Linked DNA regions of Gottschalkia purinilytica. Each later gene encodes a partner of the first gene's protein in a complex. Links are inferred from orthologs where the notes say so. Each region holds a gene or a part of one and is shown on either strand. Other genes may lie near its edges.

Evidence for each region.
Region 2: the proteins of CLPU_RS13875 (region 1) and smc are in contact, whole or in part, in a crystal structure (PDB 3ZGX), measured with the Bacillus subtilis proteins. The link is inferred for Gottschalkia purinilytica from one-to-one orthologs.

The regions. Positions count from the first base shown.
Region 1 is NZ_LGSS01000017.1:41,534-44,792, forward strand. The notes cover bases 295-3,214. They hold CLPU_RS13875 (segregation and condensation protein A), read left to right. Parts: upstream 295-1,339; coding sequence 1,340-2,089; downstream 2,090-3,214. Other genes in these bases: CLPU_RS13865 (D-alanyl-D-alanine carboxypeptidase family protein), read left to right, coding at 295-401; CLPU_RS13870 (site-2 protease family protein), read left to right, coding at 675-1,316; scpB (SMC-Scp complex subunit ScpB), read left to right, coding at 2,102-2,638; CLPU_RS13885 (DUF2953 domain-containing protein), read left to right, coding at 2,727-3,214. Also shown: more of CLPU_RS13865, read left to right, coding at 1-294; more of CLPU_RS13885, read left to right, coding at 3,215-3,259. UniProt on the Bacillus subtilis protein: Participates in chromosomal partition during cell division. May act via the formation of a condensin-like complex containing Smc and ScpB that pull DNA away from mid-cell into both cell halves.
Region 2 is NZ_LGSS01000005.1:90,988-95,434, forward strand. Bases 175-4,282 are described here. They hold smc (chromosome segregation protein SMC), read left to right. Parts: upstream 175-500; coding sequence 501-4,082; downstream 4,083-4,282. Other genes in these bases: CLPU_RS06655 (elongator complex protein 3), read left to right, coding at 175-470; ftsY (signal recognition particle-docking protein FtsY), read left to right, coding at 4,094-4,282. Outside these bases: more of CLPU_RS06655, read left to right, coding at 1-174; more of ftsY, read left to right, coding at 4,283-4,447. UniProt on the Bacillus subtilis protein: Required for chromosome condensation and partitioning.

The DNA.
Region 1 (3,259 bases):
TCGTATTAGGTTCTAGTACAAGTAAAACAAGATTTAACGAAACAAAGAAACTTCTAGACTATGGATTTGCTACTTATGATTCTATAGATATATCTAGAAAAGGAGAAGTAGTAAAAGTATTGCCTGTTTCAAAAGGAAAAGAGAAAGAAGTTAAAGTTATAGTAAAGGATAATTTAAGTATATTAACTAAAAAAGGCGAGAACAAAAAAGTAGAAAAAACTATGGATATTCCTGAATATATTAATGCTCCAATGGTAAAAAACCAAAAAGTTGGAGAATTAATTATAAAGATAGATGGAAAAGAAGTAGGAAGAAGTAATTTAGTTTTAAGTGACAATGTTGAGAAGGCTTCTTTTGTAAATATGCTAAGAGATAATTTTGGAAAGTTGACTGGATATTAGCAATTAAAATAATAATAAAGCTAGATATATAAATTATTTATATATCTAGTTTTTATTTTACCTAAAAACATTGTAATATAAAAATAATGAATTTATTAATTCATATAAACTTTATATTAATATTAAAGTTAGTCTTTAAAATTATAATTAAATATTTTAAATAAAATATAAAAAAATAATAAATTTGATTTGTTTAATATTCTTACAAATTAAGATATAATAAGTATTATATTATTAAAATAACAAAATATATTAAAATGGAGTGAAAATTAGATGTTACAAAGTAATGGTGTAATACAGTGGCTTATAGAATTTCTAACTATCTTACCAGCGATATTAATTGCTATTAGTTTTCATGAATTTGCACATGGATATGCAGCATATCTTCTAGGGGATCCTACTGCAAAAAGCTATGGAAGACTTACACTTGATCCAATGGCTCATCTTGATCCTATAGGATTTTTGTTATTGATAATAGCAAAGTTTGGATGGGCTAAGCCTGTACCTATTGATTCATCTTATTTTAAGCATAGAAAAAGAGACACTATGATTGTTTCTTTTGCTGGACCATTAGCAAATTTTATAGTTGCTGTTATATCAACTATAATACTAGCATTTGGCATTAAATATAGATTTAATAATATAGTAATGGATGTCATAAATGCAATAATAATATATAATCTAGCATTGGGAGTATTTAACCTTTTACCTTTTCCACCTTTAGATGGTTCAAAAATATTAGCAAGTCTTTTACCATATAAGTATGAAAATCTATTTTATCAATATGAAAAAGGATTATATGTTATATTGATAATTTTAGTTATAACTGGTGGAATAAACATTTTTTTATCCAGATGGATAGTGCTTGGGAGCAATGTATTAATGAACTTAGTGCAATTTATAATTAACTTATAACTTATTAAATAGGGGTTAAAATGATGAAATATAAAGTTATATTAGAAGGTTTTGAAGGTCCTTTGGACTTGCTTTATCATCTTATTGAAAAAGAAAAAGTAGATATTTATGATATACCAATTGCTAAAATAACTGATCAATATATTGCTTATATCGAAACTATGCAAGAACTAGATTTAGAAATTACTAGTGAGTTTTTAGTTATGGCTGCAACATTATTAGAAATAAAGTCTAAGATGCTTCTACCGTCTAAAAAAGAAAAAGATGGAGAACAGCTAGAGATGGAAGAAAGTGATCCTAGAGCAGAATTGGTGAAAAGGCTTATAGAATATAAAAAATATAAACAAGCTGCAGAAAAATTAAAAGATAAGGAAGAATTACATAGCAAACTATATTATAAGCCTAAAGAAGAAATAGAATATTTAATAACTGATGATGATTTCACATTAGAAGGGTTAGATTTAAACAAGTTAATAGATTCTTATAAGAGTATTCTAAAAAAATGTATTATTTTAGATAGTCAGATTGATTATAAAGAAATTCAAAGAGATGAAATAACCATAGAAGAAAGTATAGAGAATATTTTAGATATAATAAATTATAGGAAAAAAATTAACTTTGAAGAATTATTTGAAGATAAATTAACGAGATCAAAGATAGTAGTTACTTTTTTAGCCCTGTTAGAGTTAATAAAACAAAAAGTTATAATTATAAAGCAAGAAAATAACTTTGATCAGATTATAATAAAATTAAAAAAACATTGTGAAGAATAGAGGTGAGACTCTATGGATAAAAGAGAAATGAAATCTATAATAGAAGCATTATTGTTTACTTGGGGAGATCCTTTAGCGATACAGGAAATATCAAGTATATTAGAAATATCAAAAACAGAATCTGAAGAAATCATAAAAGAGATGATAGATGAATTTAATTACAATAGAAGGGGTTTACAAATTATTCAGGTAAATAATGCATATCAACTTGCTACAAGAGCTGAGCATTTTGAATGGATAAAAAAATTATGTACACCTAAAGAAAATAAAACTTTGTCTATTGCAGCTTTAGAAACATTATCAATCATTGCATATAGACAACCTATAACTAAAGTTGAGGTAGAAGCTATAAGAGGAGTTAAGTGTGATAAGGCAATATCTACTTTACTAGAGAAAAATCTTATAAAAGAAGTTGGAAGACTTGAGAAAACAGGACGACCTATTTTATATGGAACAACTGACGACTTTTTAAAATGTTTTGGATTATCTAAACTAGATGAACTACCAGAACTAGAAATTCCAAAAGAAGAAATTAATAATATTTCTTAAAATAACACAAATATTTGTGTTATTTTTTTTTATAATGGGAAAAATAGTTTTTTAAAGAGGTTATTATTAGCATATGAGGTGAATAAGCTTGACTCTTACTTTATTGATAGTAATATTGATAATATTATTAATATTATTAATATTTAGTTATGTTGTTATTAATATAGAATCTAATATATATGGAAAAGATTCATATTTAAAAATTAATTTTATGATCTTAAAAGGATTAATAAAATTCAATTATGAAATTCCTTTTTTAGATATAATATGGGGAAGAAATGAACCTATACTAAAACTTAAAAGTTCTATTGAAGAAAAAAGTACAAATAAAAAGATCGATTATCAGAAAGATTATTTAGATTTTAAAGAAATTTTAAAAAAACTTGAGATTATTTCTGATTATAAAAAAATATATATAGATTCAGTAGAATACATATTAAAAAAAATTAGAATAAAAAGGATAAATTGGAACACTGAAATAGGAGTTAGTGATGCTGCAATAACATCAATTTTATATGGAATTATTAATATCATAAAAGTTTTTATAATCCAAATATTTTTTGGAGATAAAGAAGTAGAAGAATTATATGTGAATATAATTCCGGACTTTGGTAAGACTAT
Region 2 (4,447 bases), on another replicon or contig:
GAGAGTACAAGCCTTTAACATTAGAGGAGGCAGTAAGTATTGCTACAGATGTATTAATGATATTTGAAAATTATAATATTAAAGTTATTAGAATAGGACTTCAGCCTAGTGATAATGTAGCTGAAGGTAAAGAAATAGTATCAGGACCTTTTCATTCATCATTTAGACAACTTGTGGAATCAAATATATATAGACATATAATGTCAGAAGTGTTAAAAGACATAAATACTCATACTAGAGAAATTAAGATATTAATAGGTAATAAGGAAATATCTAATTTAGCAGGTCAAAGATCATCAAATATTGATTTTTTAAAAGAAACTTTTAATTTAAAAAAGATTTTGATAAAAGGAGATAATATACCAAAAGATTATTTCTATATACAAACTAATAACAAAAGCTATAAAATAGATAGAAAAAAATATATAAATAACTATCTAAAACAAAGAGATTTGTTAAAATTAAATTAAATAAAAAAGAAATGGAAGAGGTGTATTAACTTGTTCCTAAAAAGACTAGAAATACAGGGGTTTAAATCATTCGCACAAAAAATAGAGATAGATTTTGAAGGAGGAGTAACTGGGGTAGTAGGGCCTAATGGAAGTGGAAAAAGTAATATATCTGACTCAGTAAGATGGGTTCTAGGAGAACAAAGTGTTAAAAACCTTAGAGGAAGTAAGATGGAAGATGTTATATTTTCAGGAACATCTAAAAGAAAACCACTAGGATATGCTGAGGTTACACTTGTATTAGATAATAAAGATAAAAAGCTACCAGTTGAGTATTCAGAAGTTTGCGTTACTAGAAGAGTATTTAGATCTGGTGAGAGTGAATATTATATAAATAAAAATTCTTGCAGACTTAAGGACATAAAAGAGCTTTTTATGGATACAGGAGTTGGAAAAGATGGATATTCAATAATAGGACAAGGTAGAATAGATGAAATACTAAGTTCAAAGTCAGAAGACAGAAGAAATATATTTGAAGAAGCTGCTGGAATAGTAAAGTATAAAACAAGAAAAGAAGAAGCAGAAAAGAAATTAGAAAAAACTAAAGAAAATTTACTTAGAATAGATGATATAGTAAGTGAACTAGAAAATCAGTTGGGACCACTTAAACAGCAGTCTGAAAAAGCAGAGAAATTTAAAGAGCTATCAGAAGCTTTAAAGAAATTAGAGGTAAGTCTCTTTATCAGAGAAATAGATAGATTAAAAGAGGAACTTGGGCATATAGAAGCACAGAGAAAATTAATAGAAGATCAACTGAGTCACAATGAAGAAAAAAGAAGTAAATTAGAGATAAAATATAATCAAGGTCAAGAAGAAATAAAAAAGATGGACTTTAATATAGAAAAAATTCAAACCCTTAAATATGATACTCAAAGTAAAAGTGAAAAACAAGACGGAGAAATAAAACTGTTTAAAGAAAAAATAATATATCTGAAAAAAGAAGTTGAAAGATACGAAGAAGAAATTATATCTTTAGGAAAAACAATTAATGATATATTAAGTCAGAAGGAAATAGTGAGTGAAAATAAAAAAGAAATAGACTCTAGTGTCAATAATCTCAACTTAAAATTAAATGATAAGAATAAGGAATTAGAGGAAATACTTAAAAATATACGTGATAAAGAAAAATATATAGATGAAAAGAAAAGTGATATTATCCAAATTCTAAATCTTATGTCAGATAAAAAAAGTAGAATAAATAGTATGCTATCCTTTAAACAAAGTATAGAAAAAAGAATGAATCAAATAAAAAAAGAATTAGAAGATATGGATATACAACAAAAACATATAGATAAAGAAATTGAGGAAACTAATAAAGAAATAAATGAAACTAGAAATAAGATACAAAATTTTATAACTTCAAAAAACAATACAATTAATGAAAAAAATAAAAAGATACAAGAACTTCAAAATTTACAAGTTCAAATTAATGGAATAAGAGAAAATATTCAAGGGAAATCTTCAAATTATAGACTTTTAAATGAAATGAAAAATGAATATGAAGGATATTATAAAAGTGTCAAAAACTTTCTAATAGCTTGTAAAAGAAATAATGATTTAGGTAAAGGTGTAAGAGGTGTAGTTGCTGAGTTAATAAGTGTAGATAAAAAATATGAAAAAGCAATAGAAGTTGCTTTAGGATCTTTTCTTCAAAATATAGTTACAGAAACTCAAGAAGATGCTAAAAATGCAATAAACTATCTTAAAAAATATAATTTAGGTAGGATAACATTTCTTCCAATGTCATCTATATCAAGTAGAGGGCTAAGTGCTAATGATAAGAATTTATGCGAAGAAAATGGTGCTATAGGTATTGCTTCACAGCTTATAAAATTTGATAATGATTATAAAAATATATTTGAATATCTATTAGGAAGAGTTCTTATAGTTAATAATATTGACGATGGAATTAAGATATCTAAAAGAAGTAATCATTCTATAAAAATAGTTTCACTTGATGGGGATGTTTTGAATCCTGGTGGATCCATGACAGGAGGAAGTTATAAAACAGGAAGTACAAATATTCTAGGTAGAGAAAGACAAATAAAAGAATTAGAAGAACAGATAGAAAAACTAAAAAATGAATATACACTAATGTCGGACAAACTAAGAATGAATGAGTCTGAAATAGCAAGTATAGATAATAGTTTGTTAAAAATAGATAATAGTATAAATGAACTTAACTTAAATTTAGCTAGAATAGAAAACAAACAAAGTCAGAACTATGATAATAAGAATAAGAATGAGATATTAATAGAAAAATATCTTTCAGAAGACAAACAATTATCAGAAGAAAATAATAATGTAATAAATGACGTGAAAAAATTAGAGGAAGATCTAGAGAATCTAAAAAAAGATAATGATATTACTCAAAATAGCATAGATGAATATACGAAACACTTTGAAGATGAAAAGAAAAAAAGAGATACTATTTCAAAAGATATTACTGATATAAAAATAAAAGCTGCTTCTTTTGAGCAAGAGCTTAAAAACATAACAGAATCTCTTCAAAGATTAGAATTAGAAAAACAAAAATCTGAGAATTCTATACAAGTAAAAACTCTTGAAAAAGAAAATAGTATAAAAGAGATAAATGAAATGAATGTCAAATTAGAAGAGCTTATAAGAGATAGAAATAATCTTAATGATACTCTTAGAGACTATGATTTAAAGTTAAATGATATAAAAAATGATAAAAATAACTTTGTACAGTCTTTTTATAATGAACAAGAAAACTTAAAAGAAATGAATGCTACAATAAATGAATTACAAAAAAGTATGAATACTTTAGAGTTAAAATATGAAAAGTATAATGTACAATTAGAAAATTATAATAATAAAATGTGGGAAGAATATGAAATGTCTTATCAAATGGCATTAAGTCATAGAGAAGAAGTGGAGAATGTAACTAAAGTTCAGAATGAAGTAAGAACATTGAAAAATAAAGTGAAATCACTAGGAAATATAAATCTAGATGCTATAGAAGAATACAAAAGAGTAAATGAGAGACATGAATTTATGGTAACTCAAAGAGATGATTTAATAGAAGCAAAAGAATCTTTAAATATAGTTATCAAAGACATGGATGTAAAAATGAAAGAACAGTTTACAGAGAATTTTAAGGTTATACGAAAGCATTTTGTTGAAGTGTTTGAAAAACTATTTGGTGGTGGAAAAGCTGATATATATTTGCAAGATGAAGAAAATGTTCTTACAAGTGGGATAGAAATAATAGCTCAACCACCAGGAAAAAAACTTCAAAGTCTTTCACTATTATCAGGAGGAGAAAGAGCTTTAACAGCTATAGCACTTTTATTTGCTATATTAAAAACTAAACCAACTCCATTCTGTATACTAGATGAGATAGAAGCTGCTTTGGATGATGCTAATGTTTATAGATATGCTGAATATCTAAAAGAGTTTTCAAAAGAAACTCAATTTATAGTTATAACTCATAGAAAAGGAACAATGGAGTCTGTAGATTCTTTATATGGAGTCACTATGGAGGAACATGGAATAAGTAAGTTGGTATCTGTAAAACTATCTGAAAAACTAGGTGAAGAAGCAAGTTAGGAGGCTACGAAATGTTTAAAAAGATTTTTGGCTGGGGAAAAAAGAAGAAAGAAGAAGAACTACAACAAATAGATATAGATAAGGAAGAAATAGAGTCTAGTGAAATAGAGGCTGATATAGAAACAAATGAAGATATAGAAGAAAAGTTAGATAATACTGTGAAAGAAGAAGTAACACAAGAAAATGATTTAGAAGAAACTATAAAAGAAAATAATGATGAAACAAAATTATATGAAAAAATAGTGGAAGAAGAAATAAAAGAAGAGTCAGTGAAAGAAGAAACTAGTATAGATACTGATAAAATAGAAGAAATTAATGAACAAACTGAGGAAGAAGCAAAAGAAAAAATTGAAACTGAGAAAAAA